Regions from separate parts of the Pseudomonas sp. FP597 genome, predicted to be linked through region 4. Evidence: predicted binding sites of a transcription regulator. Region 4 holds the regulator's gene; each other region holds the start of a gene.

Region 1 (7,648 bases), 2.1 Mb from region 4:
CGCACGATTTTCGAGCCCCGCTCAACATAGATCAAGATGGGGCTCTCGATATACAAACGCTTGAACTCCAGGTTTCCATGCTGAAGAACGATGCCCGCGGTCCCGACCCCAGGCCGCTGGGTGATGCGCAAAGCGTCGTAAGCGTTCGTGAATGGCATCAGCGGCCGCCCTGTACCGTCAGCGTGGCTTTGGCAAGCGAACCACCTGGCACCATGAAGCCAAGCATTGCCGGTGTGACCGTCGGCGGTAGCGTCAATTTATCGGTTTTCATGGCGTATACCGCGATCACATAGTTGTGGGTTTGCCCTTCGGGTGGGCAGGCACCCAGATAGCCGGGCATACCGTTGTCACCGCGTATCTGCAGCGTACCGGCGGGCAATGTACCACCGACGCTACCTGCGCCTTCCTTCAGTTCATTGACGGTTGCAGGCACGTTAGCCAGCACCCAATGCCACCAGCCCGAGCCCGTCGGTGCGTCTGGATCGTACAGGGTCACCACGAAGCTCTGGGTGTCCGGCGGGGCACCGCTCCAGGAAATTTCAGGGGAGAGGTTCTTGCCGGTGCAGCCGAACACATTGGCAAATTGACGCTGTTGAAAATGTCCGTCCTGGACACTGCTGCTTTGCACCGTGAACGACTGGGCTTATGCAGTGGCTGCGATGAGTGAAAGGGCAAAAAGGCCCGCGCCGACATATGAGTTTTTCATACCGACTCCTCTTGGTTTGGAGTGGCTAGTCTGGCGTGTCTGGTCGGACAAGACCGTTTGCCAGCGCTCGATTTTCGTCGCAATCCAGTCAATATGCCAGGATCGTATGAGGCTTCAAGAGCGGTCGAGAGCGTCATCAAACAGGCTCTGCAAACTGCGCAAGCGCTTGCAAGCCTTCAATCAGCATGACGGAGGTGGTCTGGATATGCTGCTGCAACAGTTCACAGGCCTGGGTTGTATCCCTGGCCATGGCTGCGTCAAACAATGCTTGATGTTCGCCATTAATGTCCCGCTGCGTGGCGGTCATGGCGATCGACATCGCGCGATAGCGAGCGGTTTGCTCGAACAACATCGAGCGAATACGTAATAGCCAGGTGTTGGGACAGGCACTGACCAACGCCTCATGAAAAGCATGATGAGCGCCCGTCCATTCATCCGTATCATTTTGATCAGCTCTTATGAGGCGGTGATGTGCGACTATCAGGCTTGCTTCCCATTCAAGGGTACCGCTATCCAGGGCGTGCCGAAGGCAACTTGATTCTATCTCCATACGGGCGAATGTCAGGTCGTTGAGGTCTGCCAGGGAAACGGCAGAAATGCGAAAGCCTTTCTGGGGCTCGGCAATCACCAACCCCTCGGAGACCATTCGCGACAATGCCTCTCTTACCGCTCCCGCACTGGCCTCATAACGTTCGGCCACGACTTTTACGTTGACGCGGTCTCCTGGGCGTAAAACACAGGATAGAACATCACGGCGCAAGCGTTCGTAGGTCGCTTGCGTGAGGCTTTTGGCGGGCTGAACGTTCATGACAGGGCAAATCTCTAAAAATATATTTTGTTGCAGAAAATATATTTTAGTCTCTATGATGGATTTATTCAATTCGGCGGGTTCGCTTCGCCAGAGTGGGCAGCGCCCTCGCGTTTGAGCGATGGATTTTCTCCACAGACAGACAATCGAGGTACACATGAAACTGTGTCGTTTTGGCCCGCGCGGTAAAGAGCGTCCGGGCGTCATAGATGCCAACGGGCGGGTGCGCGATCTTTCCGCGCATGTCGGCGATATCACTGCCGCGGTGCTGGCACCGTCATCGCTGGCGCAGTTGTCGACGTTGGATATCGCCAGTTTGCCCCTGGTCGAGCGCGGGATTCGTTACGGTGTGCCCGTGGCGCATGTGCGCAAATTCATCGCCATCGGGCTCAATTACCGCGACCACGCCGAAGAGGCGCAAATGGCGATTCCGAGCGAGCCGATCATTTTTCATAAGGCCATCAGTTGCCTGAACGGCCCGGATGATGAAATCCAGCAGCCGCGTGGCGCTACCCAACTGGATTGGGAGCTGGAGTTGGGCGTGGTGATCGGCAGTGAAGCCCGCTATGTGTCTGAAGCGGATGCCTTGAACTGTGTTGCAGGTTACTGCGTCGTCAACGACGTATCGGAGCGGGCATTCCAAATGCAAAGTTCACAATGGGACAAAGGCAAGGGGTGTGACACCTTCGGCCCGGTTGGGCCTTGGCTGGTGACCCGCGACGAAGTCCCCGACCCGCAAAACCTGGATATGTGGCTGGAGATCAACGGTGAGCGACGTCAGACCGGCAATTCGAAAACCATGATTTTTACCGTGGCTCAAATCGTGGCGTACTGCAGCCGCTACATGACATTGCAGCCGGGCGATGTGATCTGTACGGGCACGCCACCGGGTGTGGGAATGGGCATGAAGCCGCTGCCGCAGTGGCTGTCACCGGGTGATGAAATCCACCTGTGGATTGATGGGCTTGGCGAGCAGCGGCAAAGGGTTGTATCGGCCGTTTAAACCCGACAATCATTGACGTGCTGCGAGCGTCCCGTCGACGCCGCAGCGCACGTCGATGGGACTCCTCATCTGGGTGTCTAGAGCTTGAACTGCTTGGTTAGATGGCTGAGATCGTTGGCCAGCTTCGTCAGTTCAGCGGTGGCAATTGCCGTCTGACTTGATCCTTCCGATGCTTCGCTGGACAAATCCCGAATACTGACGAGGTTGCGATCCACTTCGCGCGCGACTTGGGCCTGTTCCTCTGCCGCGGTGGCAATCATCAGGTTTCGCTCGTTGATTTGACTCAACGAGTCGGTGATCTCGCCGAGCACCTTACCTGCGCTATTGGCCATTTCGAGTGTCTGCCTGGCTTGGAGGCTTGTTTGACTCATCGATGTCACCGCGTTGCCTGTGCCTGCCTGGATTGAATCGACCATGTGCTCAATTTCCTGTGTGGATTTTTGAGTGCGATGGGCCAAGGCTCTGACTTCATCAGCGACGACCGCAAAGCCACGACCGGCTTCGCCGGCACGCGCAGCTTCAATGGCCGCGTTCAAGGCCAATAAATTGGTCTGCTCTGCAATCCCTCGGATGACATCCAGCACCTTGCTTATATCGGTTGCCATGGTTGCCAAGGCTTGCACTTCACCTGAGGTGCTTTGGACGTTGGAGACCATGAGGTTGATGGCCGCGACCGTTTCGTTAACCTGGTTACGACCTGCGATAGCGGCTGAGCTCGATTGTGAGGTCAGCACGGAGGTGGACGCGGCATTGCCTGCGACTTCTTCCACGGCTGCGCTCATTTCAGTGACTGCGGTGGCGGCCATTTCAATTTCATGATTTTGACGTTGAATGGTCCGCGAAGCACCCTCCGTCACGGCATGCATTTCTTCGGAGGTCGCGGCCAACTGGGTGGAGGAATCCCCTATCAGTGCCAGGGCATCACGTAAGTTTGACTGCATCGCGGCGATTGCTTTTACCAGTTGTGCCGCCTCGTCAGAACCTGTCGCATTGAAGTCTTGGCTCAGATCATTCGCAGCAATACGGCGGGCAATCACCAATGATTCATTAATAGGCACCGTCAGGCTTCGGGTGTAAAGCCAAGCCAAGAGTAACGAAGCCGCCACCGAAACAACCAAGAAAACGCCTACCATTATTTGGGTTTGCTGATAAATATCATCAGCATCCCGGCCCGCTTTTTTGGCTTTGTTTTCGTTAACGCTGATGAGATTGTTCAGTGATGCTTCGACACGATCGGCGGCATCTTTCATCAGCCCATTTGAGATAGACACGGCGGTTTCCAATTGCTGCGCGGCCACGGCGGCGAGATACTGATCCTGCGCCTTTGAATAGTCACTCTTGGTTTCACGCAGGCGTTCAAACGCTTCGCGACCTTGAGGCGTGACAATCAGTGCTGTTAAAGACTGCAAGTATTGATCGATGACTTGCCGCGATTGTTGGATGTCGCTGAGCGCCTTGGTTTTGCGCTCCTGAGGCTCGATCGGATTGCGCACCCGAGCATTGTTGCCTCTGATGCCTATGAATTCCCGGTCTAGTTGGCCCAGCAGTTTTACGCTGGGCAAGACGTTGGTTTCAACGTACTTTTCGGCAGTCTTCAATAACTCGGCTTGCCTTAAGGCGAGTAATCCCATCGCGATGATGATCAGGCAGAAGAAGCCAAAACACAGAGCTGAGCGGGGCGCGAGGTTCAGTTTTCGCAGGAGCATACGATGTCCTTAAGTTGAGAGTGTCCATCCGTGAAGTTAGTATCGACGATAGGTAGGAATACTTGAGCTTTGGGGGGAGGTTAAAAAGTCTACCGTTCAGTTGGTTGATGATATCGATAGGAGGGTAGGGCGTAGGATGATGTTTAAAACGGAAGTTCGGGAGCGAAAGGTCGTGTCTAATCTTTAAAGCACAGAATAAACGCGCCTGACAGAGTAGGCGCGTTTTGACTGGTCGTCAGCTTCAGATCGCTGTGGTGAGATAGCCCCCATCAACGGGCAGAATCACGCCATTTACAAACGACGCTGCATCCGATGCTAAAAACGCAATCACCTTGGCGACCTCTTCGGCACTGCCAAATCGCTTCATAGGGGTGCGTGACAGTAGACGGTCAATCCTCGGTTGATCATCGATTTTCGCCAGCAATGGTGTGGTGATCCAGCCCGGTGCCACCGCGTTGACGCGAATGTGATCCGGAGCGTACGCCTCGGCCAGCGATTTGGTGATCTGTACGATTGCCCCCTTGGCAGCTGAGTAGGCCACGAGTTTGCCGCCGCCGAAATAGGAGAACATCGACGCAATGTTGATGATCGAACCACCTTGCCTGGCCAGCAGGGGGTGCGCCAGATTGATCAGACGGTAGACGGCGTTGAGTTGCACCGACAGCACCTGGTTGAAGGCCTCCCACTCCATCTCCTTTTCGCCCAGCGTGCCCCCGGCGGCGGGCACCAGAATATCCAGGCGGTCGAGGCTTTGAATGACGCCTTTGAGCGCATCATCGTCGGTGACGTTAACCTCGCGAAGATCGAGCCGAACCCCATCGGCGACCACGGTCGCATCGGCACCCAAGCCGATAGCCACGACGCGGGCGCCATGCCGAGCCAAATACTCGGCGGTCGCCTGGCCGATTCCCGAGGTGCCGCCGCTGACGAGCGCGACCTTGCCTTCAAACAGAGTGCTGCTGAACATAGTCATCGTTACCTCATGAACTGAGTAAAAGTGTTATTCAAACCGCATGCTCACAGGCCCAGTACCGAGCCGATATCCAGCGCCACTTGCAGGCCCACCACGAACCCGTTGTTGCTCAATTGCGTCGCGCCTGGGTTGTAGAAATTGTCCGGGTTGATGATGTATTGGATGCTCGGTTCGATGGACAGGTTGCGAGTCAGGGCAAAATGGCCGTTGGCTTCCACGGCGTACACATTGCGCTCGCCCAATTCCGGATCGCCACCGGCCGCCGTGCGCAGGCGTTGCTGGAACTGCAATTGATGGGAATTGACTTGCAGGTAGCTGGTTTTGAGATTGAGCTTGTCCTGCGCTCGATCAAAGGGCGCCAGGTAAGTCAGACCGGCTTCGGCGAAATGGCTGAAAGGTTGTTTATTATCGGCCGCTGCTGACAGTGAACCGAATACCTGCAGGCCTTGTTGCCCGCCGCGCCACAGGGTCTGGCGAAACTTGAAGAAGCCGCCGGCGGTGCCGTGGTCGCTGGCGCCCGTCAGCGGGTCGACCTGCCTGGAAGAGTTGAAGTACGCATTCAATTCGTACTGGGTAGTGTCATCGCCGGGCTTGCTGCCCAGACCCACCAGAAAGCTGGTGCCACTCGCGTCGTCGGTGCTGAAATCCAAGCCTTTGCGCTTTTTCAGGTAATCCACCGGGTTGGATTCGAATGCACCGGCGTGCACGTAAACGCTTGGGCTCACCTGATACTTGAGGTAGCCACCCCAGGCACCGAAGGGCGGTGGCAGCATGCCGCTTGATGCGTCCAGGATCGGGTCGGTGCAGGTGACCGCCGTTTCGCAGTTATAGATGTAGAAGTAGCGCCGGCCGTTGGTCCGGCCGATGTGCATATCAAGCTGGCCATCGAGCCATTTCTGTTCGTAGGTCAACAGGCTTAGCTGGTTGCTGGCGATGTCGTTGTGCAGCGGCGCGCCTGCGAAATAGCTGCCGGCAGCACCTTGCCATTTGTTTGCGGTAGGCTGGCCGGTGCCGTTATCGAGGATAAAGACGGTCTGTTCGACATGCAGGGCTGCGCCGTCCAGGCCACCGAGCGTGGCGAGGTTAACGTCGGCACCGATATAGAGGTCGCCACTGTTGCCGAAACTGTAGGGGCGCGGGCCGGTGTCGAGGTTTTTCATCGACAGGCTGGTGAATTGCACATGGGGCTGGATGCCGTAGCCGGCCAATTGCTCGCCCAGGCCGGCCAGTGGACCTTCACGGTCCTGTGCCCAAGCTGGGGGGTAGGTAAACGCCAGGAACAAAAACGCGCACAAACGAAGAGTAGGGTGCATGGTCTGAGACTCATTTTATTGTTGTTGTGATGAGTAAATGCAGGAGCGTGGTGATCCCGGATCACGCACGCTGTGTGCAGGCTTGCATTGATCGGCGTTGCAGCACGCCAGGCGCGGTTTCCTTGAGCAGCAGGGACAGCCCTGCTGCCAACAAGGCGCCGCCGCAGGAGATCCACATCACAATCGACAACCCGAACTGATCGGCGGCGAACCCGGCAATGGTCGGCGCCACGAACCCTCCCACCAGTTCGCCAACGCCCATGATCATGCCCAGCGCCGTAGCCATGACTTCACGCGGGACGGTTTCAGCCGGAATGGTGGACATGAACAGCGTGAAGCAGCCAAGCCCGGTGAAGGTGAGCACCATCAGCATGCCGAGTATCATCGGCGAAGGCGCGAATAGCAGGGCTATCGGGCAGCAGGCAGCAACCAGCGAGAACAGCACCAGCGTCGGACGGCGGCCGATACGGTCGGAAGTGCTCGGCACCACAAATCCCCATACAACCCATGCCGCACCCAGGCAGCTCATGATCGTGCCCATGCTCGGCGCGCTGTAACCGCGGACGCTGACCAGAAACGTCGGGGTAAAGGAGATCAGGATCACGAACCATGTCAGAAACACGCAACTGATCAATGTGCACAGCACGATGTTGCGGCTCTTGAGCAATGCCAGCCGGTGCCCGGTGGGTTTGGCATTAGTTGCCGGAGCCTGGTGGGGTTCATCCTGACGCACATAGCGCCAGATGAACCAGGCAATCAGCAGCCCGGGCAGCAGCGATACAATGAACGCATGCCGCCAGCCATAGGCTTCGGCCAGGGCGATCAACACCGGCGGGCCGATCACCGCGCCCAACAGACCCGCTGCCGAGCCTTGCAGCAAGCCCATGTTCAGGCCCCGGCGATGCGGCGATGACGCCTCCACCATCATCGATTGGGACAACGGCAGGATCGGCCCCTCGGCCAACCCCATGATGCCGCGAAACAGCAACAGACTGAGAAATCCCGAGACCAGCCCCGAGAGGGCCGAGCACAGGGAAAACAGAATAACCGCCGCAATCAGCAGCGGTTTACGCACCCCTCGGCGATCTGACCACGCACCGACCAATGTGCCCGAAATGGCCCAAGCCAATGCGAGCACC
Region 2 (7,648 bases), 1.1 Mb from region 4:
GTGATGCGCGCGGCATCCTGGCGCATGTTTTCCACGGTGTGAGTGGCACTGGCGACTTCGCCGATCAAGGCGCTGACGCTGGTGGACGCTTCGCCTACCACCACCCGGGAGCGGTCGGCATGTTCATTGGCGCGCTGGGTGAACGATGCCGTCTCGGCCGCATTTTGCGCAACGTTGTCGGCGGTGGAGCTCATCTCGGTGATGGCGGTGACGGTCTGGTCGGTTTCCGAGGCGTGGCGCACCAGGATCTGGTTGGTGTGCGCCGAGGTCCGCTGCAATTGCTCAAGCCCCGACGACATGGCGCCGGTGGCCTGGGTCACTTCACCGATCATGTCTTGCAGATAGACGATAAAACGGTTCACCGAATGCCCGATCGCGCCCAGCTCGTCTTCGGCGCGAATGGTGATGCGTCGCGTGAGGTCGGCATCGCCGGTAGACAGCGCGTCGATATTGGCTTTCAGGGTTTTCATACGCTGCACCAACTGGCGGATCGCATACGCCGCCAGCAGCACCAGCATCAGCACCATGGGGATCTGCAACAGGGCCAGGCTGCCGAGCACGTCATCGCGCTGGGCGGTGATCAACGAAGTGGGCAGGGCGGTGGCAAGGAACCACGGCGTGCCTTCGATGGGACGCATGTAGAAGGTGCTGGCCACGCCGCCGTTATCGAATTCACTGCGTTGCAGGCCTTTGTCGCGATTGGCCAGGGCCTGGCTGACCTGGGCGGCAAACGCTGAAGTGGCGGTCAGTTCGCTGATGTTCTTCAACACCACCGGGCTGCTCAGGCGGGTACTGTTGCTGATGATCTTGCCGTCGCCTTCGACGATCAGCATCTGCCCGCCGATGTCTTTTTCCTTGGCGGCCACCAGGTCGTTGAAAAAGCCCAGGGTCACGTCGATGGTGGCCACGCCGTAGGCTGCGCCGTCACGCTGGATCGCCATGGCGCAGTTGGTGCGCGGCTCCTGGCTGGCGTCGTCCTTGTAGGCCGCGGCCCAGGCGCATTGACCGCGCGGGGAGGCGAGGCCGCCCTTGTACCAGCTCTGGTCGTAGTAATTGGGCGCGGGGTCGCTGTTCCAGAAGGTGTTCACGGCCAGCTTGCCCGAGGCATCGCGGTGCCAGAAGGTGCTGTGTTTGTTGCGTCCCGGCGTACGCTGGTTGGGCAACGGCCAGATACCGCCACCGAAGACTTTCAGCTCGCCGTATTGATCGACCAGGCCAGGCAGGACCTTGTCGATGGCGTCACTGTCGAGCAACGGGATGGTTTGGGTGATGGTGCGTTGCTGGGCTTGAACCTTGTTCAGTTCGCCCTTGATCTGTTCGGCCACTTCGGCAATGCGGTTGAGCACCACCTGCTCTTCGGTGTGCCTGAGCGTGGGGGCGACCAACTGGCCGATACCGACGACAGTCAACACCAGCAGCACCAGGACGAACAGCACCAGAAACAGGGTATAGCGGGCTTGGATGGAGCGCAGTGGGGGCATGGGGCCGTCCTTACGAAGCGTTTATTGTCGACGCGGCTTTGTTAGAGCTTCGAAGGGCTATCGGCTTGGCGAGGAGGAGCTTTAGGTACGATGGTGCAGAAAAGACGGAGCGCCGACCAGTGGCGCTCCGACGGCCGTTTCAGATATCCAGCATGGCCAAGACTTCTTCGGGGTAGCGCAGGCCCGCCGTTGCATCGGCGGGGAAAATCGCATCCAGCGCAGCCAACTCTGCGGGGCTGAGGGTGATCGATGTGGCAGCCACGTTTTCTTCCAGGTATTTGCGCTGCTTGGTCCCGGGAATTGGCACGATGTAGTCACCTTGCGCCAACACCCAGGCCAGCGCCAGTTGCCCGGCCGTCACGCCTTTGTCGGCCGCGAGGGTTTGTACCTGCTTTACCAGTTCGAGGTTTTTCGCGAAATTCGCGCCTTGGAAACGTGGGCTGAAGCGGCGGTAGTCATCGGCGCCGAAGTCATCCGGGCTTTTCAGCGCGCCGGTGAGAAAACCCCGGCCTAGTGGGCTGTAGGGTACAAACGCGATACCCAGGCGCTGGCACGTCGCGAGGCAGCCGTTGTATTGCTGGTCACGGCTCCACAACGAATACTCGCTTTGCAGGGCACTGATCGGGTGCACCTTGTGCGCGCGCTCCAGGGTGGCGGCCGAGGCTTCGCTCAGGCCCAGGTAGCGTACTTTGCCCTGCCGCACCAGTTCGGCCATGGCGCCGACGGTTTCTTCGATGGCCACTTCAGGGTCGATGCGGTGTTGGTAGTACAAGTCCAGCGTGTCCACGCCAAGGCGTTGCAAGGTGCCGTTGATGGAATCACGGATGTACTCCGGGCGGCCATTCACCCCGCGCAGCGCCGGGTTGGCCGGGTCGCGCACGATGCCGAACTTGCTCGCCAGGAACACCTGGTCGCGCTTGCCGGCAATGGCTTTACCGATCAGTTGTTCGTTGGTGTGCGGGCCGTACATGTCGGCGGTGTCGAGGAAGTTGACGCCAAGCTCCAATGCGCGGTGCAGGGTGGCGGTGGCTTCAGTGGTGTCGCTGCCTGGCGTATAGAAATCGGTCATGCCCATGCAGCCGAGGCCGATGGCGGAAACAGATGGGCCGTTTTTACCGAGTTGACGAGTGTGCATGGTGTTGCTCCGTGTGAAGTAGGCGCCCATTGTCACGCTCGACAAAACCGGGATAAACAGGCTAAAACCGCTATCACTGTTCATGATTTCTAAATAATAAATGGAGCAATCGTCCTTGGACCGTTTCAATGCGATGCGTGTGTTCACCCGTATTGTCGAGCTGGGCGGGTTCGCCAAGGCGGCTGACAGCCTGCAACTGCCGCGTGCTTCGGTGACTGTCCTGATCAAACAATTGGAGGCGCACCTTGGCGTGCAGTTGTTGCAACGCACGACCCGCCAGGTCAATCCGACGTTGGATGGCGCGGCGTATTACCAGCGTTGCGTGCAGTTGCTGACGGACCTGGAAGAAACCGAAGCGGTGTTTTCCACCAGCCGGCGCAACCCGCGAGGTACGCTGAGCATTGATATGCCGTCGGGCATCGGCCGTTTTCTGGTGATTCCCGCATTGCCGACGTTCACTGCGCGTTACCCGCAGATCGAGTTGGAAATCGGCCTGAACGACCGTCCGGTCGACCTGATTCGTGAAGGGGTGGACTGCGTACTGCGCGGTGGCCTGGCGCTGGATGAATCACTGGTGGCGCGGCCATTGGCGATGATGGACCAACTGACCCTGGCCAGCCCCGACTACCTCGAGCGCATGGGCACGCCCGCCACGCTCGATGACCTGGCCGGGCACAGCATGGTGGAGTATGTCTCCACTGTCAGCGGCAAGCGTTTTGGCCTGGAGTTTCAGCTGGCCGGCGAGCTGCGCGCGGTCAACCTGGCGAAAAGGGTGGCGGTGAACAGCTCCGATGGTTATCTCGCCGCCTGCCAGGCCGGGTATGGGTTGATCCAAGCGCCGTATTATCACGCGATCCAGGAGCTGGCACAGGGCACCCTGGTGGAAGTACTGCCGCAACTGGCCGTGCCTAAGATGGCGCTGACCGCGCTGTACCCGCCGCACCGCCAGTTGTCACAGCGGGTGCGGGTGTTCGTCGATTGGCTGGTGGAGTTGTGCGCGCGGCCGGACAGTGGTTTGCAGCGTCGGGCCTGACAGGCGTGCCTTCGGCGTCACGCTCAATCGCAATGTCGTAGGAGCCAAAGTGTTTTCCCGCCTGTAATATGCGGTCCGGCTACTTTCTTAAGGTTCAGGAACCCCGTCATGACTCAAAAGCAACGCTTGAAATACTCGATTCTGATCTCCCTGGTGGTACTGGGCTCGATGTTCGGCCTGTCCTACCTGCAGAACACCGGGGTAATCAGCGAAAAAACCTTCCAGTACATCGCTATTGCGATTGCTGTCGTGGTGGTGGTGATCAACGGCATCATGCGCCGCAAGGTCAAGCCGACCCTCTGAATCAGGCGCGACCTTCGAGTACCTTGGCGGCCTCTTCATGGAGGCTGTAGCTTTTATCGGCATTGAGGGTGATCACGCCCTCACTGCACAGACGCTTGAGCACCTCGCGCACGCTGAGAAACGACAACGGGATGCCCAGCTCCAGCAGATGGCTGTGCACCCCGCGCACCCCGAGGGTGCGCTGGTTGTCGGCAGCGGTGAGCAGGGCGTCGATGACCTTCAGCCGGATCAGGCTGGTGCGCAAACCAAAATACTTGAGCAAATGCCGAATGCGCTGGTTGCCCTGCTGCTCGGGCGACTGCTCGAGCGCGTGCGCGTCGCGGCCGAAATGGGTATCGGCGGCCGCTGAATGTCCTTCCTTGGGCACTGTCGGGTTGTACATGCAAAACTCCTTATCAGAGCCTGATCAGGAAAATGATGGCGCTCTTATGAAATAAGACGAACGAGCGAGCGAAATCATGAAGTGCCGGATGTAGAAATTTTGTCGGTATCGGTTTTGTCACACAGGCAACGGGCTGGATAAGCCGTGCTCGGCGCTGAATTTTCCTTGGTTGTTCGCGCTCAACCGGCGGGGCGGATGCGCCGGAAATGGCCGACGATCAAGGAATAGGGCAGGCACGCAACCCCTTGATGCCAAGGCGAAATATTTTTGAAATCAAGGGGTTGCAGGCAAAAGCAAATGAGTACATAATGGCGCCCATCGAACGCATTGAGGCATTAAAAACTTCAATGTATTCAATGAGTTAGAGTAGAGGCAGGGTTTTACCGCCCACTCAAGTTTTTATGCGGTGAATGTCAGCGGCAGGGGCATTGATCGTTTGAGGCCGAGTAGCAAAATGGTTATGCAGCGGATTGCAAATCCGCCTACGCCGGTTCGATTCCGACCTCGGCCTCCACTCTTGAAAACCCCGTAGATTAGCGTCTACGGGGTTTTTTATTGGCTGTGATTTGGTCATCACTTCCGCAACTTTGCGGGCCGCGAAGCGACCCTCGCTCTTTGTTTACAAAGAGTGGGACTGCTGCGCAGTCCAACGGGAGCAAGCTCCCTCGCCACAGGTACAGTGTTCGTCGTTAACTGACTGACATCAGGGCAAGCCCGCTCCTAAAGTTGTGGGTTTGACTACAACCGGGTAATGCGCTGGGACTTGGCCTCACCGGCGTACACTGCCAGTTTTTCCTGCTGCGCTGCCAGCAACCCAGCCATCTTGAGCAACGCCGCCGTCTCGCTGGGCGTCTTGCCATTGGCCGCAATGGCGGTCAGCTCAACCACCGACCAACCGATGATCGCTGCCGCATCCTCCAGGTCGTAAAACAGTTCCTGCTGCGCGGTTCTGGGGCCGTCAAGGCCCTGTATCAGCTTTTTCATTTACTGCTCCGCTTGGCGCTGATTCAGTTCAAGGCCCATGACAACCATTCCGATTTGCGCGAGGTCCGTACTGAACGGAATCTCACCGATCGGGCGAAACCCAAACCCTTGGTAAAACCGTTGAGCGTGTGAATTGCTCTTGAGCACGTCCAGCCACAGCAAGTGCTCGCCACGCTGCACCGCCTGGTCGCAGATAAACTGCAAAAGCTGCTTACCGTAGCCCCGTCCTGCGGCAGATTTGAGGAAGTAGATTTTTTGCAGCTCTGCGCCCGCTTCTCCGGTGATGGGTGCGGGTGTGGACCAGTTGACCTTGGAGAAACCAAGAGGTGTGCCATCTTCGTCTGAGGCGATAAGCCACGAATGACAGTCGGGAAGGTCAAGCGATCGGCTGAGTGAGTCGCTTGAGAAGTCCTGCGAGAGAAAGTCCTGCATGCCTGCGGGAGACCACAATGTCGAAAAATGCTCCCGGTAGGTCTCGCAGCCGACTGCGCGCAAGGTGTCGAGATCGGCTTCAGTCGCCGCACGAATGTTGATCATGTTTATCTCCGATTGATTCGCGCGATGCACTGATGTGTACCCACTACAACACAAACCCAACCAGGACGTTACCCGCGTTGAGCAATAGGCGAAAACGCGGCCGGCCCTGCACAATGGCCTGCCTGTTTTTTGCCTGCGATAAATCCCGCACAAAGAAAAGCCCGCGTTGGGGAGCGCGGGCTAAAGGGGATGTTCACTAGGAGCTGCATTCACCTTAGGCGCTCGTCTGTGAAAGGTTTGTGAAAGCCCCTCAACTATTTATCGAAGAAGTGTATGCCTTGATTCGACCCTGGCTGTATGGGCCATCGGGCGACATAACCTACTACTGTCGCAGGCATATCTAAGCGTTTGGGTGCGCCATCATGTTTATGTCCAGCAGTCTGCTCTCGGCCTTTGTGCTGTTCGCCTTCGTGTCTTCGATCACGCCAGGTCCCAATAACACCATGCTGCTGGCTTCGGGGGTGAACTTCGGGTTCCGCCGCTCGATGCCCCATGCGCTGGGGATCAGTATCGGGTTCATGCTGCTGGTGATTTCAGTCGGCCTGGGGCTGGGGGAAGTGTTCAAGGTGTTCCCTTGGGCCTATACGGTGTTGCGCTATGTCGGAGCGGCGTATTTGCTGTACCTGGCGTGGAAGATCGCCACGGCGGCGGGCATGTCCGACAGCAACGATGAGCACGCAAAACCGATGACCTTTCTGGGCGCGGCAGCGTTCCAGTGGGTGAACCCCAAGGCCTGGATCATGGCGTTGGGCGCCATCACCACTTACACGCCGGCCGAGGGGTATGTCACTAACGTGCTGGTGATCGCTCTGGTCTTTGCCGTGGTGAACCTGCCCAGTGTGTGCGTGTGGGCGGGCTGTGGCAGCGGCCTGCGCAATGTACTGCGCGAGCCGCGCTGGCTGAGGCTGTTCAATGGGGTGATGGCCGGTTTGCTGGTGTTGTCGCTGTATCCGATGTTGTTTGCCGGCTAAGCGCTAGACCGGCGAGATGGTCGCCAGCAGGCCGATGCCGATGGTCAGTACCAGAAAACCGAACAGGAAGAGTGCCATCTTGGTCATGTCGCCTCCGAGGGGAAGGGGAGTGGGAATAGGGTTATTGTCCGCCTCGATGGCATTTCAATACAGACGCAGGTAACAAAGAAAAAGCCGTATCAGATGGCCTCGCAACTGTTCTGCGGCGGGCCTTGGGCGTTTGTCTGTGCTTCAGGATCAGCGCCTGAGACAGCCGCCGCTTTTACCCCTAAGATGACGCCCACTGCATCAACAATAAGAGTGGGCCAACCCTCGATGGAAAGACGTCAATTCAGTGGCGGCATGAAAGGCAAAAACCTGCGCTACCTCAATGAAACCTCGCAGCCGACGTCGGTGACCCGCGTCGGCTTCCTGTTGCTCGAACATTTTTCCCTGCCTGCGTTCACCCAGACCCTCGACACCCTGGTCACCGCCAACCTGCTGCGTCCCGAGCTGTTCGCTTCGCGCACCTTCGGTTGGGACGACGGTGAAGTCATCAGCGACCTGGGCCTGGTGATTCGCCCGGATGCGCGTCTGGATGCGGTTGCGCTGCAAGACCTGGAACTGCTGGTCATCTGCGGCGGTTTTCGTACCGAACTCAAGGCCAGCGATGGTTTCATCCACTTGCTGCATAACGCAGCCGAACAGGATATCCACCTGGCCGGGCTGTGGAACGGAGCCTGGTTCCTCGGCCGCGCCGGCCTGCTGCAGGACTATCGCTGTGCGATTCACCCGGAACATCGCCCGGCGCTGGCCGAAGTGTCCAAGGCCACCCACGTCACC
Region 3 (7,648 bases), 2.1 Mb from region 4:
GCGGTGTTTGGCACCTCGATGTCGGCTCATCACATCCTGGGGCTGAAGCCGGTCCCAAGGGTATGGCTGTTCGCCATTTAAAGTGGTACGCGAGCTGGGTTTAGAACGTCGTGAGACAGTTCGGTCCCTATCTGCCGTGGACGTTTGAGATTTGAGAGGGGCTGCTCCTAGTACGAGAGGACCGGAGTGGACGAACCTCTGGTGTTCCGGTTGTCACGCCAGTGGCATTGCCGGGTAGCTATGTTCGGAATAGATAACCGCTGAAAGCATCTAAGCGGGAAACTAGCCTCAAGATGAGATCTCACTGGGACCTTGAGTCCCCTGAAGGGCCGTCGAAGACTACGACGTTGATAGGTTGGGTGTGTAAGCGCTGTGAGGCGTTGAGCTAACCAATACTAATTGCCCGTGAGGCTTGACCATATAACACCCAAGCAATTTGCTGACCTGAGAAGGCACCAGATTGCGGTGTGTGAAGACGAGATGAACCGAAAGTTCGACGCTCACAAAACACCGACAGCTGTCACATACCCAATTTGCTGAAGCGAGGCCATCAGGTCACGACTCAGTACCCGAATTTCTTGACGACCATAGAGCATTGGAACCACCTGATCCCATCCCGAACTCAGAAGTGAAACGATGCATCGCCGATGGTAGTGTGGGGTTTCCCCATGTGAGAGTAGGTCATCGTCAAGATTAAATTCCGAAACCCCATTTGCGAAAGCAGGTGGGGTTTTGTTTATGTAGAAGTCCTTGATTTTAACCGGCACGTTGCGATGCAACGGTCTGGTAAACAGAATTTCTTGACGACCATAGAGCATTGGAACCACCTGATCCCATCCCGAACTCAGAAGTGAAACGATGCATCGCCGATGGTAGTGTGGGGTTTCCCCATGTGAGAGTAGGTCATCGTCAAGATTAAATTCCGAAACCCCTGTCTGCTGACGCAGACAGGGGTTTTGTCGTTTTGAAGGGTTGATCCGTACTCGTCGGATCCCCCGACTTCGCGCCGCGAAGCTCTACCGCCTGTCTATTTCTTATGCGGGAAAAACATTTTTCCCGATATCACCTAAGTTTTACCTTTCTGTGGCCGAAAGCCTGATGAGCCATGCGTGCACCGAAATAGAGCAGCTCCTAAGCCGTCTATATCGAACAAGGAATGTTCCTCTCGGCACGCTCCCCCCATTTGGCAAAAGAAGTCGATGAAATGAATCTCAAGTTCAGTCATAAAATTCTGTTGGCCGCGTCAGGCGTTGTGGTCCTAGCCTTCGCGTTATTCACGCTTTACAACGATTACCTGCAGCGCAGTACGATCAAACAGAACCTGGAGTCATCCATTCAGCAATCCGGTGAGCTCACCGCCAGTAGTGTGCAGAACTGGCTCAGTGGCCGAATACTGGTCCTTGAAAGTCTTACGCAGAATTTCGCCCATCAAGGCAATGCTGCGGACCTTCCAGGTCTGGTCGATCAGTCGGCGTTCACCTCGAACTTCCAGTTCACCTATGTTGGGCAAACCAATGGTGTATTCACCCAGCGCCCGGATGCAAAGATGCCCGATGGCTATGACCCTCGTCAGCGCCCCTGGTACAAGCAAGCCGTGGCTGCCGATAAACCCATGCTCACGCCACCCTATATGGCTGCAGTGGGTGGGCAGATCGTCACCATCGCCATGCCGGTGAAAAAGAATGGCGAGCTGCTGGGTGTCGTCGGCGGTGACCTGAGTTTGCAAACCCTGGTGAAGATCATCAACTCCGTGGACTTCGGTGGCATCGGCCATGCGTTCCTGGTCAGCGGCGATGGCCAAGTCATCGTCAGCCCTGATCAGGATCAGGTGATGAAAAACCTTAAGGACATCTACCCGGGCACCAGCGTGCGGATAGAGAAGGTTAACCAGGATGTCGTTCTCAATGGCCAGGATCGTATTCTGTCATTCACGCCTATCAGCGGTTTGCCGGGGGCAGATTGGTACATCGGCCTGTCGATCGATAAACAAAAAGCCTACGCCCCTTTGGGTAAGTTCCGGACTTCTGCGTTGATCGCCATGGTGATCGCCGTGGTCGCAATTGCTGTGCTCTTGAGCCTGCTTATCCAAGTGTTGTTACGACCTCTGAATACCATGGGCGTCGCCATGCAGGATATCGCGCAGGGCGAGGGCGACCTGACTCGCCGTCTGGCTGTCACCAGCAAGGACGAGTTCGGCGAAGTGGCAAGCGCGTTCAATGAGTTTGTGGAGCGTATTCACGCGTCGATTTCTGAGGTGTCTTCGGCAACGCGCCAGGTTCACGATCTGTCCCAACGCGTGATGGCTTCTTCCAACGCATCGATCATCGGCTCGGATGAGCAAAGCGCCCGCACCAACAGCGTCGCTGCAGCCATCAACGAGCTGGGCGCGGCCACCCAGGAAATCGCACGTAACGCCGCCGATGCTTCACAGCATGCCAGTGGCGCCAGCGAACAGGCTGACGATGGGCGCAAAGTGGTTGAGCAAACCATTCTGGCAATGTCTGAGCTTTCACAAAAGATCAGTTTGTCCTGCACCCAGATCGAAACCCTGAACGCCAGCACCGACAACATTGGCCACATTCTTGACGTGATCAAGGGCATCTCCCAGCAAACCAATTTGCTCGCACTCAACGCAGCGATTGAAGCAGCCCGTGCAGGGGAGGCCGGGCGTGGGTTTGCCGTCGTTGCAGACGAGGTGCGCAACCTGGCTCATCGCACCCAAGAGTCGGCCGAAGAAATTCACAAGATGATCACCTCGCTGCAAGTGGGCTCGCGCGAAGCGGTGACCACCATGAATGCCAGTCAAACGTCCAGCGAGGAAAGCGTTCAGGTGGCCAACCAGGCCGGCGAGCGCCTTATCAGCGTGACGCAGCGGATCGTTGAAATCGACGGAATGAACCAGTCGGTCGCCGCAGCTACCGAAGAGCAGACTGCGGTGGTGGAAACGCTCAATGTCGACATCAACCAGATCAACCTGCTGAACCAGCAGGGTGTGACCAATCTCAACGAAACCCTCAAGGACTGCGATGCCCTGTCGCAGCAGGCCAATCGGTTGAAGCAACTGGTCGACAGCTTCAAGATCTGATCCGCTGATGATGGAGTAGGAGTGAGCGGTTTCGCTCCTATGGCTTGACCAGCAAGCGTCGTACATTCTCCAGGGCGCTGCTGGCGAAGTCTTGCACAAACTGCTCAAACCCCTCCTGTGCGGCGTCCATGGGCTCTGCAATGATGGTCCAAGTTACTCTGGAGCATTGTGCTCCAAGTGCTTGGACGCTGATCGCTGCCCACAACCGCGCCACACCGAGGGTGTTGTAGATCGTGGTCCAGGTCATGTGCATAGCCTGTTCATCGCGACTATTGAGTTGCTCGACGACACAGTTGCCATCGCGAAAATTTTTTTTGCGCAAAGCGCCCACACCCGTGCCGATCATTTCAATGTGCATAAGGGCAGGAATGAAGGCATCAAAGCCTGCAAACTGCCCCACTACACTCCACAGCCGACGGGCGTGGCAATCAACCACGGCAGAGGCCACAATCGGCACGCTGCTCGGGTTGCGGATTAACGTATCGGGTTGCAGCGGTTTCATAAGAATGTCCTGAAGCGGTTCATAGAAAGCTGATGGCCTTGAGGTAGTTGCAGCCTTTGCTGAGTAGCGTTGCGTCTTTTTCGGGATACTGCTCTCCCATTTTCTGAACACCGCGTCGTGCGTTGTCATGAAGAATCATCGACGTGTCTCCTATGTCGTCATCCAAGTGATCCAGATAAAAGCCCAGTACACCGAATAGAGCATTGTCCTGACCCACGGCTCTCAGAGCCTGCTGCCACTGCTTGATGTCCACCCGCTCGAACGGGTAGCCGGCCCCGCTGAAGGCGTCCAGGTAATGTTCCCAGCTCAAGGGCTGAGGGTTGTGCAAGTTGAAGACGTTGTCATGGGCTTGGAAGCTGGCGCAGTGGACGGCAATGAAGCGACTCAGGAAGTCCACTGGCATCAAGTCGAAGTTCAGCTCCAGGCGAGGCAGCACACCCAGTTGCAGCGACCCCTTGAGCATCAGCATCAGGCGGTTTTTATGCGGCTGGCAGACACCGTTACGGCTGTTGAAACTGATGTTTCCCGGCCGGAGGATATTCACCCAGGCGCCCTGTTCGACGGCACGCCCCAGCAACCGCTCCGCGACCCACTTGGACAGGTTGTAGCCATTTCTCACATACAGGGGCAGGGTCGCGGCGGCGGGTTCCTCAAGAACATGCCCCTGCGTGTCGATGCTGCTGGAAGCCGACAATGTCGAAACAAAGTTCAAGACTTTCTTACTGTGGGTTTCGCACAAACGCAGGCACTCGAATATGGGATCGACGTTGTCCTTTGCCAGTGAGGCGTAGTCCATCACGTGGTTGACCTGTGCTGCGTTGTGCACCAGCACACCAAAGTCCCTGGCGAGGGATTCATATGCCTCGGTCGTCAAGCCCAATCGCGGCAAGCTGACATCGGCAGCGAAGACCCGCACGCGGCTCAAATCCAGATGTTCCAGGCGGTATTCGCGCAATGCCTGGGTAAACCGGGCCATTGCAGACGCCCCCGGCTGCTCGCGTACCAGGCAGGCCACTTCGATTGCGCCATCCGCCAATAGCGCTTCGACAATATGCACGCCGACGAAACTGTTGGCCCCCGTCACGATCATTTTTCGCGGGTCTCCCGCGCAGTCCTCGTCCAGCGCGCTGATCGCCCACTCCCGCTGGGTATCCTCCAGCGCCTGGGCGCTGGAGGTGTCCGGTAGCTCACCATCCTCAAGCAACGTGGCGAGGGCACGGATCGTCGGCACTTCGATGAAATGGCTCAATGCGAAACTACGGCCAAACTGCTCGCGCACACGCAGCAGCAAGGTCGACAGCAAAATCGAATGGCCGCCGAGATCGAAGAAGCTGCCATCGATGGATAACGCGCCAGAGGGCAATTCCAGCAGTTCGCGCCACAACTGAGTCAATTGCGCTTGAAGCGCAGTGTTTGCATCGTCGTGGACAGGTAGGTGGGAACGAGGCGGCAGCGCCATGGCCAATAGTGCCTGGCGGTCGACTTTGCCGTTGATGGTGCGTGGCATGCCTTGCAACGCGACCCAGGAGGCAGGTTGCATATACTCCGGTAGCCACTGCCGTGCGTGTTGCTTGAGGGCTGGCATACTGGCGCCGGGCTCGGGTTGGGCGGCAAAACCGTGGATCCTGTCATCACGATCGATGATCACTGCCACTTGTCGATACAGCCGACTGTCGCGCAAGCACTGCTCGATCTCCCGGGGCTCGACCCGAAAGCCGCGAATCTTCACCTGATTATCGCGCCGCCCGCCCAGCAGGATGCCTGTAGGTGTCCACTGAGCCAGGTCGCCGCTACGGTAGGCGCGAAGAACCTGGCCACTGGGTATCGACAGCTCGACAAACGCACTCTCAGCCTGCCCAGGCGCATTCACGTACCCCAGGCTCACCCCAGGTCCGACGATGTAAACCTCGCCCTGCACCTGCTCATCCACCGGTTGCAGGTTGTCGTCGAGGATCAGCACCTGGCTGTTGGCGATGGGCACGCCAATGTTTCGGTTGCTGTCTGCCGGTTGCAACCTGCGGTGAGTCACCAGCACCGTGGTTTCGGTGGGGCCATAGAGATTATGGAACTGGCACTGCCCGGCCAATCGCTCGATGACAAGGGGTTCGCAGACATCGCCACCCGTGAGCAAGTGAGTGACGCCAAGCGGTTGATCCAGCGGCAGGATATTGAGCAGGGCGGGCGGCAGGAAAGCATGGGTGATGGACTGCCGGCGCAGTAGCGCCATCAGTTGATGAGGGTCGCGTCGTTGCTCCTCGCCGGGGACGATCAACTGGGCACCGGCGATCAGCGCCGGGAAGATATCAATCAATGACGAGTCGAAACTCAACGGTGAAAACTGCAGAACGCGGCTGTGCTCGTCCAGCGCCATACAGGTGCCGAACCATGCCGTGAAATGCGCCAGGTTGGCTTGGCTGAGCAGTGCGCCCTTGGGGCGACCCGTGGTGCCTGATGTATAGAGCACCATGCACGGCGCATCGGGGTCGGGCCGATGCTGCGTCAGATCGGATACGCTGTCGGCGTTTCGTGGCCTGATAGCACTGACATCCAGCGCAATGAAACGCTCGCGCAGTAAGTGCCGACCGGCATCCAGCAATACGCCTGCCCTCGCATCTTCGAGCATGGCCTGATGGCGTTGAGGTGGCTGTTCGGGTTCCAGCGGCAGGTACACCGCGCCACTGCCCAGTACCGCAAGGATACTGGCATACAGCTCGATAGACTTTCCCAAGCACACGCCGACTACGGCTGGGGTTTCGAGCCCCTCCAGCGCTGGCCGCAATTGCTGTTGAATCGCCATTGCGCGGCTGCGCAGTTGCCGGTAGGTCCATGCCTTGCCGGCAATGTTCAACGCCGTTCGTTCGGAAAAGGCCTGAAGGCTCGCCTGTAAACGCTCGATCATCGGCACTTGGGCTTGTCGGCTTAGTCCTGGGTCAAAGGTACGGTTGAATCGATGTAAAAACGCCAGCGCCTCCAACCCTTGCAGGCTTTGTTCGGGCCAGTCGGTGGCGATGGCTGTCATGGCGAAATATTCGAGGTCTCGTGAAAAACAACTGACCTGCGCCGCCACCCAATCCACCAGCGTGCTGGTCGCCCGTTGACGCATTCGTTGACCATTGCCGCTGGGCTCTGCGGCGACGTCCAGTACGGCCAATACAGCTCGGTCACGGTCGTAGAGGCGCAGCTGCAAGGCGGGCAACCCATACTCGGTGATGGGCCCCACACCCAGGCGCAGGTTGATGCACATCGTTTTGCCCACATGGGCCGGAAGAGGTTCGCTGCCATCATCAATCCACAGGTCGATGGCCTCATTACCCGAGACGTGGCCGTACTGTTCCAGCACCAGCCTGATCGCGTCCAGGGCTTTGCTGGAACCGTTCCAGCCGATCCTCAGGCGCTTCATGCCCGCACCGGCAAGAGATCGTTCAGCGCTCGCGCCACGCTCGGCGTTTGCAGCAAACCGCTGTGTTGCAGGAAAGCCATGATATTGCCCATCAACGGATGCTGACGGGTGATGGGAAACGCAAGCGCCCTGATTTCATCGCTCAATGCGCTGCGTACGCGTGCGCTGACACCCAGGTGCTCGATCAGTTGTAGATCAAAGCTCTTTTGCAGGTCGTTGGTCAGGTAACGCGCCAGGAACGTCGGCAGTACTTGAGCGATGCCGTCACGGTCATCCGGGCTCGCGGCCTGCCAATAAAGGCGCACCAACCGAGTCCAGAATTGTGCGTGACGGCCCTCATCAAACAGGTGGTCGGCCATCAAGCCACGTAGGGAGGCTTTGACGCTGCTGTCCTTGGAAAACGCGGCTACATCCTGGGTGACTGTGTTTTCGGCGATTGCCACGCCGATCAGTTCCACGGCATCGCGCAGATGGGCCGGCGCCTCTGCCTGTGCTGTCGGGAGTGCGCGGCTCAGTTCGATTTGCTCAGGCAACTGGAGCGGCTGTATGCCCGTCATGGCTACGGTTTGTTGCAGTAAGTCCAGGGCGACCAAGGCGTGGTAATCCTCGTCCACCACGACCGTCATTGCATCAATTCGACAGGCGAGGGGGAAGGGCAGCG
Region 4 (7,648 bases):
TGGCGCAATTGCCATCACTGTTGTTATCCACAGCGGCTGCAATCATGGTCACCCGTGCCTCGGGCTCCGAGGACATGGGCAAACAGATCAGCCGGCAGATGTTTGCCTCGCCCAAGGCCCTGGCCGTGGCTGCAGGCATCATGGCGATCATGGGTATCGTGCCGGGCATGCCGCACGTGTCATTCCTGAGCATGGCCGCCATGGCGGCGGGTGGTGCCTACCTGTTCTGGAAAAAGCAAAACGCAGTCAAGGTCCAAGCCCTGCAGGAAGTCGCGCGCCAGCAGGAGCTGCTGCCGTCCCCGGCCCGCGCCCAGGAAACCAAGGAGCTGGGCTGGGACGATGTGACCCCCATCGACATGATCGGCCTGGAAGTCGGCTACCGCCTGATTCCGCTGGTGGACCGCAACCAGGGCGGCCAATTGCTCGCGCGGATCAAGGGCGTGCGCAAGAAGCTGTCCCAGGACCTGGGCTTTTTGATGCCCACCGTGCACATCCGCGACAACCTCGACCTGGCGCCGAGCGCCTACCGCCTGACGCTGATGGGCGTGATCCTGGCCGAAGCCGAGATCTACCCGGACCGCGAGCTGGCGATCAACCCCGGCCAGGTGTTCGGCAGCCTCAACGGCATTACCGCCAAAGATCCGGCTTTTGGCCTGGAGGCGGTGTGGATCGAAATCAGCCAGCGCAGCCAGGCGCAGTCCCTGGGCTACACCGTGGTAGACGCCAGCACCGTGGTCGCCACGCACCTCAACCAGATTCTGTACAAGCACTCCCACGAGCTGATCGGCCACGAAGAAGTCCAGCAATTGATGGGTTTGCTGGGCAAAGCCTCGCCAAAACTTGCCGAAGAGCTGGTGCCCGGCGTGCTGTCGTTGTCGCAACTGCTCAAAGTGCTGCAAGCGCTGCTGGCCGAACAGGTGCCGGTGCGCGACATTCGCAGCATTGCCGAGGCCATCGCCAACAACGCCGCCAAGAGTCAAGATACCGCCGCGCTGGTGGCGGCGGTGCGTGTCGGATTGTCCCGCGCAATCGTGCAAAGCATTGTAGGGCTTGACTCCGAGCTGCCTGTGATCACCCTGGAGCCCAGGTTGGAACAGATTTTGCTCAATAGTATTCAGAAGGCGGGACAAGGCCAGGAAGAGGGCGTTCTGCTGGAGCCAAGCATGGCTGAAAAACTGCAGCGTTCTTTGATTGACGCCGCCCAGCGCCAGGAAATGCAGGGCCAACCGGTGATTCTACTGGTGGCAGGCCCGGTCCGAGCGATGTTGTCGCGGTTTGGACGCCTGGCAGTACCGAATTTGCACGTTTTGGCTTATCAGGAAATTCCTGACAACAAGCAAGTGACTATCGTCGCGACAGTAGGGCCCAACGGCTGAGGGTAGTGGGTTATGCAAGTGAAGCGTTTTTTCGCCGCCGATATGCGTCAGGCCATGAAACTGGTCCGTGATGAGCTGGGCGCCGACGCCGCGATTATCGGTAACCGTCGCATTGCCGGCGGTGTCGAGCTGACGGCTGCCCTGGATTACACCCCTCAGGCCCTGGCCCCGCGCGTGCCGAACATGGAGCTTGAAGACGAGCTGCGCAAGACCGCCTCGCGCATCGTCTCGGCCCAGGCCGAGCTGAGCATGCGTGGCGACAGCGATGCCACCACCAATCGCCAATTGTTCGCCGGGCTGCCGTTGACCGCCTCCGAGCCGCTGGTCGAGCCGACTTTCATCGAGCCACCGCGTCCTGCCGCGCCAGCCCCGGCCGCCGGCGTCGACCAGCGCGCGTTCGACTCGATGCGCTTTGAACTCAACGGCCTGCGCGAACTGCTGGAAGTCCAGCTGGGGTCGCTGGCCTGGACACAGTTGCAAGGCAGCAAGCCGCAACAGGCCAACCTCTGGCGTCGCCTGCAACGCATCGGCCTGTCTGGCCCGCTGTCCCGCGACCTGCTGGCACTGACCACCGAAATCGAAGAACCCCGCCAGGCCTGGCGCATGTTGCTGGCCCACTTGGCGCGGATGATCGCCACTCCGGAAATCGAGCCGCTGGAAGAGGGCGGTGTGATTGCCATGGTCGGCCCGGCCGGCATGGGCAAGACCACCACCCTGGCCAAGCTCGCCGCCCGTTATGTGCTCAAATACGGCGCCCATAACATCGCGCTGGTGAGCATGGACAGCTATCGTATCGGTGCCCAGGAGCAACTCAAGACCCTGGGCCGTATCCTCAACGTGCCGGTGACCCACGTCGATCCGGGCCAATCCCTGGCCAATGCCCTCGATCCGCTGCTGCGCAAACGCGTGGTGCTGATCGACACCGCCGGCCTGCAAGCCAGCGACCCGGCGTTGCGCCTGCAGCTGGAAAGCCTGGCTGGACGTGGCATCAAGTCGAAAAATTACCTGGTGCTTGCAACCACCAGCCAGAAACAGGTTCTGACCGCTGCGTATCACAGCTACAAACGTTGCGGCCTGGCCGGCTGCATCCTGACTAAACTGGATGAAACCGCCAGCCTGGGCGAAGTGTTGAGCCTGGCGATCAGCCATGAATTACCGGTTGCCTACCTGACCGATGGGCCGCGGATCCCGGATGATTTGCATCTGCCGCGCCGTCATCAGTTGGTCAGCCGTGCCGTGAGCGTACAAATGCAAGACGAGCCTAGCGAGGAAGCGATGGCCGACATGTTCGCCGATCTCTACCACCACCCGGCAAAACGGGTCGGTTGAAGTCGATGAGCACCGTGAAATGTATCTACATCGATGGTCTGCAAGCGATTCACGCGGCCAAGCCATGTAGCCTGCGTCTAAGCAAGACAAGGTAAAGAAATAAAATGGGCAGCATGCATCCCGTACAGGTGATCGCGGTGACCGGCGGCAAAGGTGGCGTCGGAAAAACTAACGTGTCAGTGAATTTGTCCCTGGCGCTTGCAGAGCTTGGCCGTCGCGTCATGCTGCTGGATGCTGACCTGGGACTGGCGAACGTCGACGTTCTGCTGGGGCTGACGCCCAAACACACCCTGGCCGATGTGATCGAGGGGCGCTGTGAGCTGCGCGATGTGCTGCTGCAGGGCCCTGGCGGGATCCGCATCGTGCCGGCCGCGTCGGGCACCCAGAGCATGGTGCACCTGAGCCCGGCACAGCATGCCGGCCTGATCCAGGCCTTCAGTGATATTGGCGACAACCTCGACGTGCTGGTGATCGACACCGCCGCCGGGATCGGCGAGTCCGTGGTCAGCTTCGTGCGCGCGGCGCAGGAAGTACTGCTGGTGGTCTGCGATGAACCCACCTCGATCACCGACGCCTACGCCCTGATCAAACTGCTTAACCGTGACTACGGCATGAACCGCTTCCGCGTGCTGGCCAACATGGCCCAGAGCCCGCAGGAAGGACGCAACCTGTTCGCCAAGTTGACCAAGGTCACGGATCGTTTTCTCGATGTCGCCTTACAATACGTTGGTGCAGTTCCCTACGACGAGTGCGTGCGCAAGGCTGTGCAAAAGCAGCGTGCAGTCTACGAAGCGTTCCCTCGTTCCAAGTGCGCCTTGGCGTTCAAGGCGATTGCCCAGAAGGTCGATACCTGGCCCTTGCCTGCCAACCCTCGGGGGCATCTGGAGTTTTTCGTCGAACGATTGGTGCATCAGACGAGCGCAGGACCTGTGCTATGACAGCGAACGGCTATAACGCTTATAAGAAGTCCGCCCGTGACAGCCAGGGTGAGTTGATCGAGCGCTATGCGCCGCTGGTCAAACGCATTGCCTATCACCTGCTGGGACGCCTGCCCGCCAGCGTCCAGGTCGAAGACCTGATCCAGGCCGGCATGATCGGCCTGCTCGAAGTGTCGACCAAATACGATGCCAGCAAAGGCGCCAGTTTCGAGACGTATGCGGGTATCCGCATTCGTGGCGCGATGCTCGATGAAGTGCGCAAGGGGGATTGGGCGCCACGTTCGGTTCACCGCAATACGCGCATGGTCAGTGACGCAATTCGGGCAATTGAAGCAAAAACCGGTCGCGACGCTAAAGATCACGAAGTTGCGGCCGAACTCCAATTGAGTCTCGACGATTATTACGGGATTTTGAACGATACCTTGGGCAGCCGCCTGTTCAGTTTCGACGACCTGTTGCAGGACGGCGAACACGAAGGGCTGCACGAGGACGGCGCGAGCGCACACATGGAGCCGTCGCGCGACCTGGAAGATCAACGCTTCCAGGGTGCGTTGGCGGACGCCATCGCCAATTTGCCGGAACGTGAGCGATTGGTGTTGGCGCTGTACTACGACGAAGAGCTGAACCTCAAGGAAATCGGTGAGGTCCTGGGTGTCAGCGAATCGCGGGTCAGCCAGTTGCACAGCCAATGCGCCGCCCGTTTGCGGGGGCGTTTGGGAGAGTGGCGAGCGCGCTGACAGGCAGTGTGGGGACACTGCAAAGCGATACCGCGAGGGCGTTTGATTTTCGTGGTTCGGCCCGTGGTGGCCCCGGCAGTCCTATTTGTGTAATGCCTGTTGATTGAAATGGCGCGTCCAGGTGCTGGGCGCGTTTAAGACTGCTTGGAGGTCGAATTGGACAAGAACATGAAAATCCTCATCGTTGATGACTTCTCAACGATGCGGCGGATCATAAAAAACCTGTTGCGTGACCTTGGGTTCACCAACACGGTCGAGGCGGATGACGGCCTGACGGCGATTCCGATCCTCAACAGCGGGAGCATCGACTTTCTGGTAACCGACTGGAACATGCCGGGCATGACCGGTATCGACCTGCTGCGCCACGTGCGCGCCGACGAAAAACTGCGCAGCCTTCCCGTGTTGATGGTGACCGCCGAAGCCAAGCGTGAGCAGATCATCGAGGCCGCCCAGGCCGGGGTCAACGGTTACGTGGTCAAGCCATTCACTGCACAGGCCTTGAAAGAGAAGATCGAAAAAATCTTCGAACGCATCCACGGCTAATGCCATCGCGGGGGAGCTATGGAGCATAACGAAACGTCACAGGGAGACTTTGAGTCCACCCTGAAAAAACATGCTCACCAGTTGGTCGAATGCCTTGAAAAAGGCCAGTTCGGTGACGCGGTGCAGTTGATCCATGAGCTCAATCAGACCCGTGACCGAGGCCTGTACCAGGAAGTGGGCAAGCTCACACGCGAGCTGCACAGCGCGATCGTCAATTTCCAGATTGACCCGCACATGCCCCAGGCCGAAGAAATCTCACAGATCACCGACGCCACCGAGCGTCTGTCCTATGTGGTCAGGCTGACTGAAGCGGCGGCCAACCGCACCATGGACCTGGTGGAAAACGCCACGCCGCTGGTGACCGGCATGGCCACCGAAGCCCAGGCCCTGAGCGTTGACTGGGGCCGCTTCATGCGCCGCGAAGTGGGCGCTGAAGAGTTCCGTGAACTGGCCCGCCGGGTCGAAGGGTTCCTGTCACGCAGCGAGCAGGAAAACCGTACGGTTTCCAGCAACCTCAACGACATTCTGCTGGCCCAGGATTACCAGGACCTCACTGGTCAGGTGATCAAGCGCGTGACCCAATTGGTCACCGAAGTGGAAAGTAACTTGCTCAAATTGGTGCTTATGGCAGGCCAGGTCGATCGTTTTGCCGGTATCGAACATGACCGCGAAGCGATCCTCTCGGAAAAAGATCCACAAAAACATCTCGCCAAGGGTGAAGGTCCGCAGATTCATGCCGATAAACGTGAAGACGTTGTGTCAGGTCAGGATGACGTAGATGACCTGTTATCCAGTTTAGGCTTCTAAGGAGCACCCACATGAGCTTCGGCGCCGATGAAGAGATCCTTCAGGATTTCCTTGTAGAGGCCGGCGAAATTTTAGAGCAACTGTCCGAACAACTGGTCGAGCTGGAAAGCCGCCCAGATGATGCGAACCTGCTCAATGCAATTTTTCGCGGTTTTCACACTGTAAAAGGGGGCGCCGGCTTCCTCCAGCTCCATGAGCTGGTGGAGTGCTGCCACATCGCCGAGAACGTTTTCGACATCCTGCGCAAGGGTGAGCGTCACGTTGATTCGGAGTTGATGGACGTGATTCTCGAAGCACTGGATGCGGTCAACGGCATGTTCAGCCAAGTGCGTGAACGTGCCCCGATCACCGCAGCCACGCCGGAACTGTTGGCCGCCCTGGCGCGCTATGCGGAGCCTGCGGACACCTCGGCGGCGCCGGTGGTCGAAGCGGAGCCTGAACCGGAGCCTGAGCCCGATGTGACGGACACTGAGTTCGAACAGCTGCTCGACTCGCTCAGTGCCGTCAAGGCCGAAGCCGAAGCGCCGGCCACTGTGGCCCCGGCAGCGGCGCCGACCAGCGAAGACATTACCGACGCGGAATTCGAGTCGCTGCTCGACCAGTTGCATGGCAAGGGCCAGTTCGCTGCCGATGCGGTCGCGCCTGCCGCTTCTGCACCGGCTGCACCGGCCGCGCCTGTCAGCACCGACATCACCGACGACGAATTCGAAGCGTTGCTCGACCAACTGCATGGCAAAGGCACGTTTGCCGCCGACGCCTTGCCGGCAGTCGCTGCCACCGCCACCGCCGCCGCGCCTGCAGCCAGCGCTGCGCCCGCCGCTGATGGCTTGATCACCGATCACGAATTCGAAGCCCTGCTCGACGATTTGCACGGCAAGGGCAAGTTCAGCGAAGCCGTCTCGACGGCAGCCGTCGCTGCGCCCGCACCGGTTGTCGCCAAAGCCGCCGCGCCGGCCAAAGCCGCCGCTCCAGCCGCCAAACCGGCTCCTGCTCCGGCAGCGGCCCCAACGCCGGCCCCAGCCCCAGCACGTGCCGCCGCCGCGGCACCGCCTGCGGACAAACCCGCCAGTGAAGCCGAAACCACCGTGCGCGTCGATACCGCGCGCCTGGACGACATCATGAACATGGTCGGCGAACTGGTGCTGGTGCGTAACCGCCTGGTGCGCCTGGGCCTGAGCAGTGGCGATGAGGCCATGCAAAAGGCGGTGTCGAACCTCGATGTGGTCACCGCCGACCTGCAAACCGCGGTGATGAAAACGCGGATGCAGCCGATCAAGAAAGTCTTCGGCCGCTTCCCGCGCCTGGTCCGTGACCTGGCGCGCCAGCTGAAGAAAGAGATCAACCTGGAACTGGTGGGTGAAGAAACCGACCTCGACAAAAACCTTGTCGAGGCCCTGGCCGACCCGCTGGTCCACTTGGTGCGCAACGCGGTCGACCACGGCGTCGAAACGCCGGAAGAACGCGAAGCCTCGGGCAAGTCCCGTGGCGGCAAGGTGATTCTGGCGGCGGAGCAGGAAGGCGACCATATCCTGCTGTCGATCACCGATGACGGCAAGGGCATGGACCCGACGATATTGCGCAACATCGCGGTCAAGCGTGGCGTGATGGACAAGGACGCCGCCGACCGCCTGACCGACACCGAGTGCTACAACCTGATCTTCGCCCCGGGCTTCTCGACCAAGACCGAGATTTCCGATGTGTCGGGCCGTGGCGTCGGCATGGACGTGGTGAAGACCAAGATCAGCCAGCTCAACGGCTCGATCAATATCTACTCGACCAAGGGCCAGGGCTCGAAGATCGTCATCAAGGTGCCGTTGACCCTGGCGATCATGCCGACCCTGATGGTGATGCTGGGCAACCAGGCGTTCGCCTTCCCGCTGGTCAACGTCAACGAGATCTTCCACCTCGATCTGTCGCG

What was found. The regulator FliA, encoded in region 4, starts transcription of late flagellar genes. The targets are predictions, from matches to a motif close to CTAAAGTTTNNNNNNNNNNNGCCGNTAA.
Region 1: a site for FliA is predicted at 4,263-4,290, ahead of PSH66_RS11665 (methyl-accepting chemotaxis protein). Genes of this name have one in related genera too.
Region 2: a site for FliA is predicted at 1,539-1,566, ahead of PSH66_RS16030 (methyl-accepting chemotaxis protein). Genes of this name have one in related genera too.
Region 3: a site for FliA is predicted at 1,067-1,094, ahead of PSH66_RS00600 (methyl-accepting chemotaxis protein). Genes of this name have one in related genera too.

What each region holds. Positions count from the first base shown of each region.
Region 1 covers NZ_CP117432.1:2,492,932-2,500,579, forward strand. Annotated here, with positions in the region: gene PSH66_RS11645 (AraC family transcriptional regulator) at 1-158, opposite strand, end outside; gene PSH66_RS11650 (YbhB/YbcL family Raf kinase inhibitor-like protein) at 158-628, opposite strand; gene PSH66_RS11655 (GntR family transcriptional regulator) at 843-1,586, opposite strand; gene PSH66_RS11660 (fumarylacetoacetate hydrolase family protein) at 1,672-2,517, shown strand; gene PSH66_RS11665 (methyl-accepting chemotaxis protein) at 2,595-4,223, opposite strand; gene PSH66_RS11670 (SDR family NAD(P)-dependent oxidoreductase) at 4,465-5,196, opposite strand; gene PSH66_RS11675 (carbohydrate porin) at 5,241-6,509, opposite strand; gene PSH66_RS11680 (MFS transporter) at 6,571-7,648, opposite strand, start outside.
Region 2 covers NZ_CP117432.1:3,488,773-3,496,420, reverse strand. Annotated here, with positions in the region: gene PSH66_RS16030 (methyl-accepting chemotaxis protein) at 1-1,481, opposite strand, end outside; gene PSH66_RS16025 (aldo/keto reductase) at 1,621-2,616, opposite strand; gene PSH66_RS16020 (LysR family transcriptional regulator) at 2,732-3,649, shown strand; gene PSH66_RS16015 (hypothetical protein) at 3,758-3,952, shown strand; gene PSH66_RS16010 (fe2+ zn2+ uptake regulation protein) at 3,954-4,334, opposite strand; gene PSH66_RS16005 (hypothetical protein) at 4,541-4,699, shown strand; tRNA gene PSH66_RS16000 (tRNA-Cys) at 4,775-4,848, shown strand; gene PSH66_RS15995 (hypothetical protein) at 5,073-5,318, opposite strand; gene PSH66_RS15990 (GNAT family N-acetyltransferase) at 5,319-5,855, opposite strand; gene PSH66_RS15985 (LysE family translocator) at 6,218-6,826, shown strand; gene PSH66_RS15980 (GlxA family transcriptional regulator) at 7,169-7,648, shown strand, end outside.
Region 3 covers NZ_CP117432.1:122,600-130,247, forward strand. Annotated here, with positions in the region: rRNA gene PSH66_RS00585 (23S ribosomal RNA) at 1-420, shown strand, start outside; rRNA gene rrf (5S ribosomal RNA) at 578-693, shown strand; rRNA gene rrf (5S ribosomal RNA) at 800-915, shown strand; gene PSH66_RS00600 (methyl-accepting chemotaxis protein) at 1,205-3,085, shown strand; gene PSH66_RS00605 (SRPBCC family protein) at 3,123-3,587, opposite strand; gene PSH66_RS00610 (amino acid adenylation domain-containing protein) at 3,607-6,987, opposite strand; gene PSH66_RS00615 (diiron oxygenase) at 6,984-7,648, opposite strand, start outside.
Region 4 covers NZ_CP117432.1:4,584,250-4,591,897, reverse strand. Annotated here, with positions in the region: gene flhA (flagellar biosynthesis protein FlhA) at 1-1,376, shown strand, start outside; gene flhF (flagellar biosynthesis protein FlhF) at 1,389-2,705, shown strand; gene fleN (flagellar synthesis regulator FleN) at 2,810-3,643, shown strand; gene fliA (RNA polymerase sigma factor FliA) at 3,640-4,380, shown strand; gene PSH66_RS20860 (chemotaxis response regulator CheY) at 4,549-4,923, shown strand; gene PSH66_RS20855 (protein phosphatase CheZ) at 4,942-5,730, shown strand; gene PSH66_RS20850 (chemotaxis protein CheA) at 5,742-7,648, shown strand, end outside.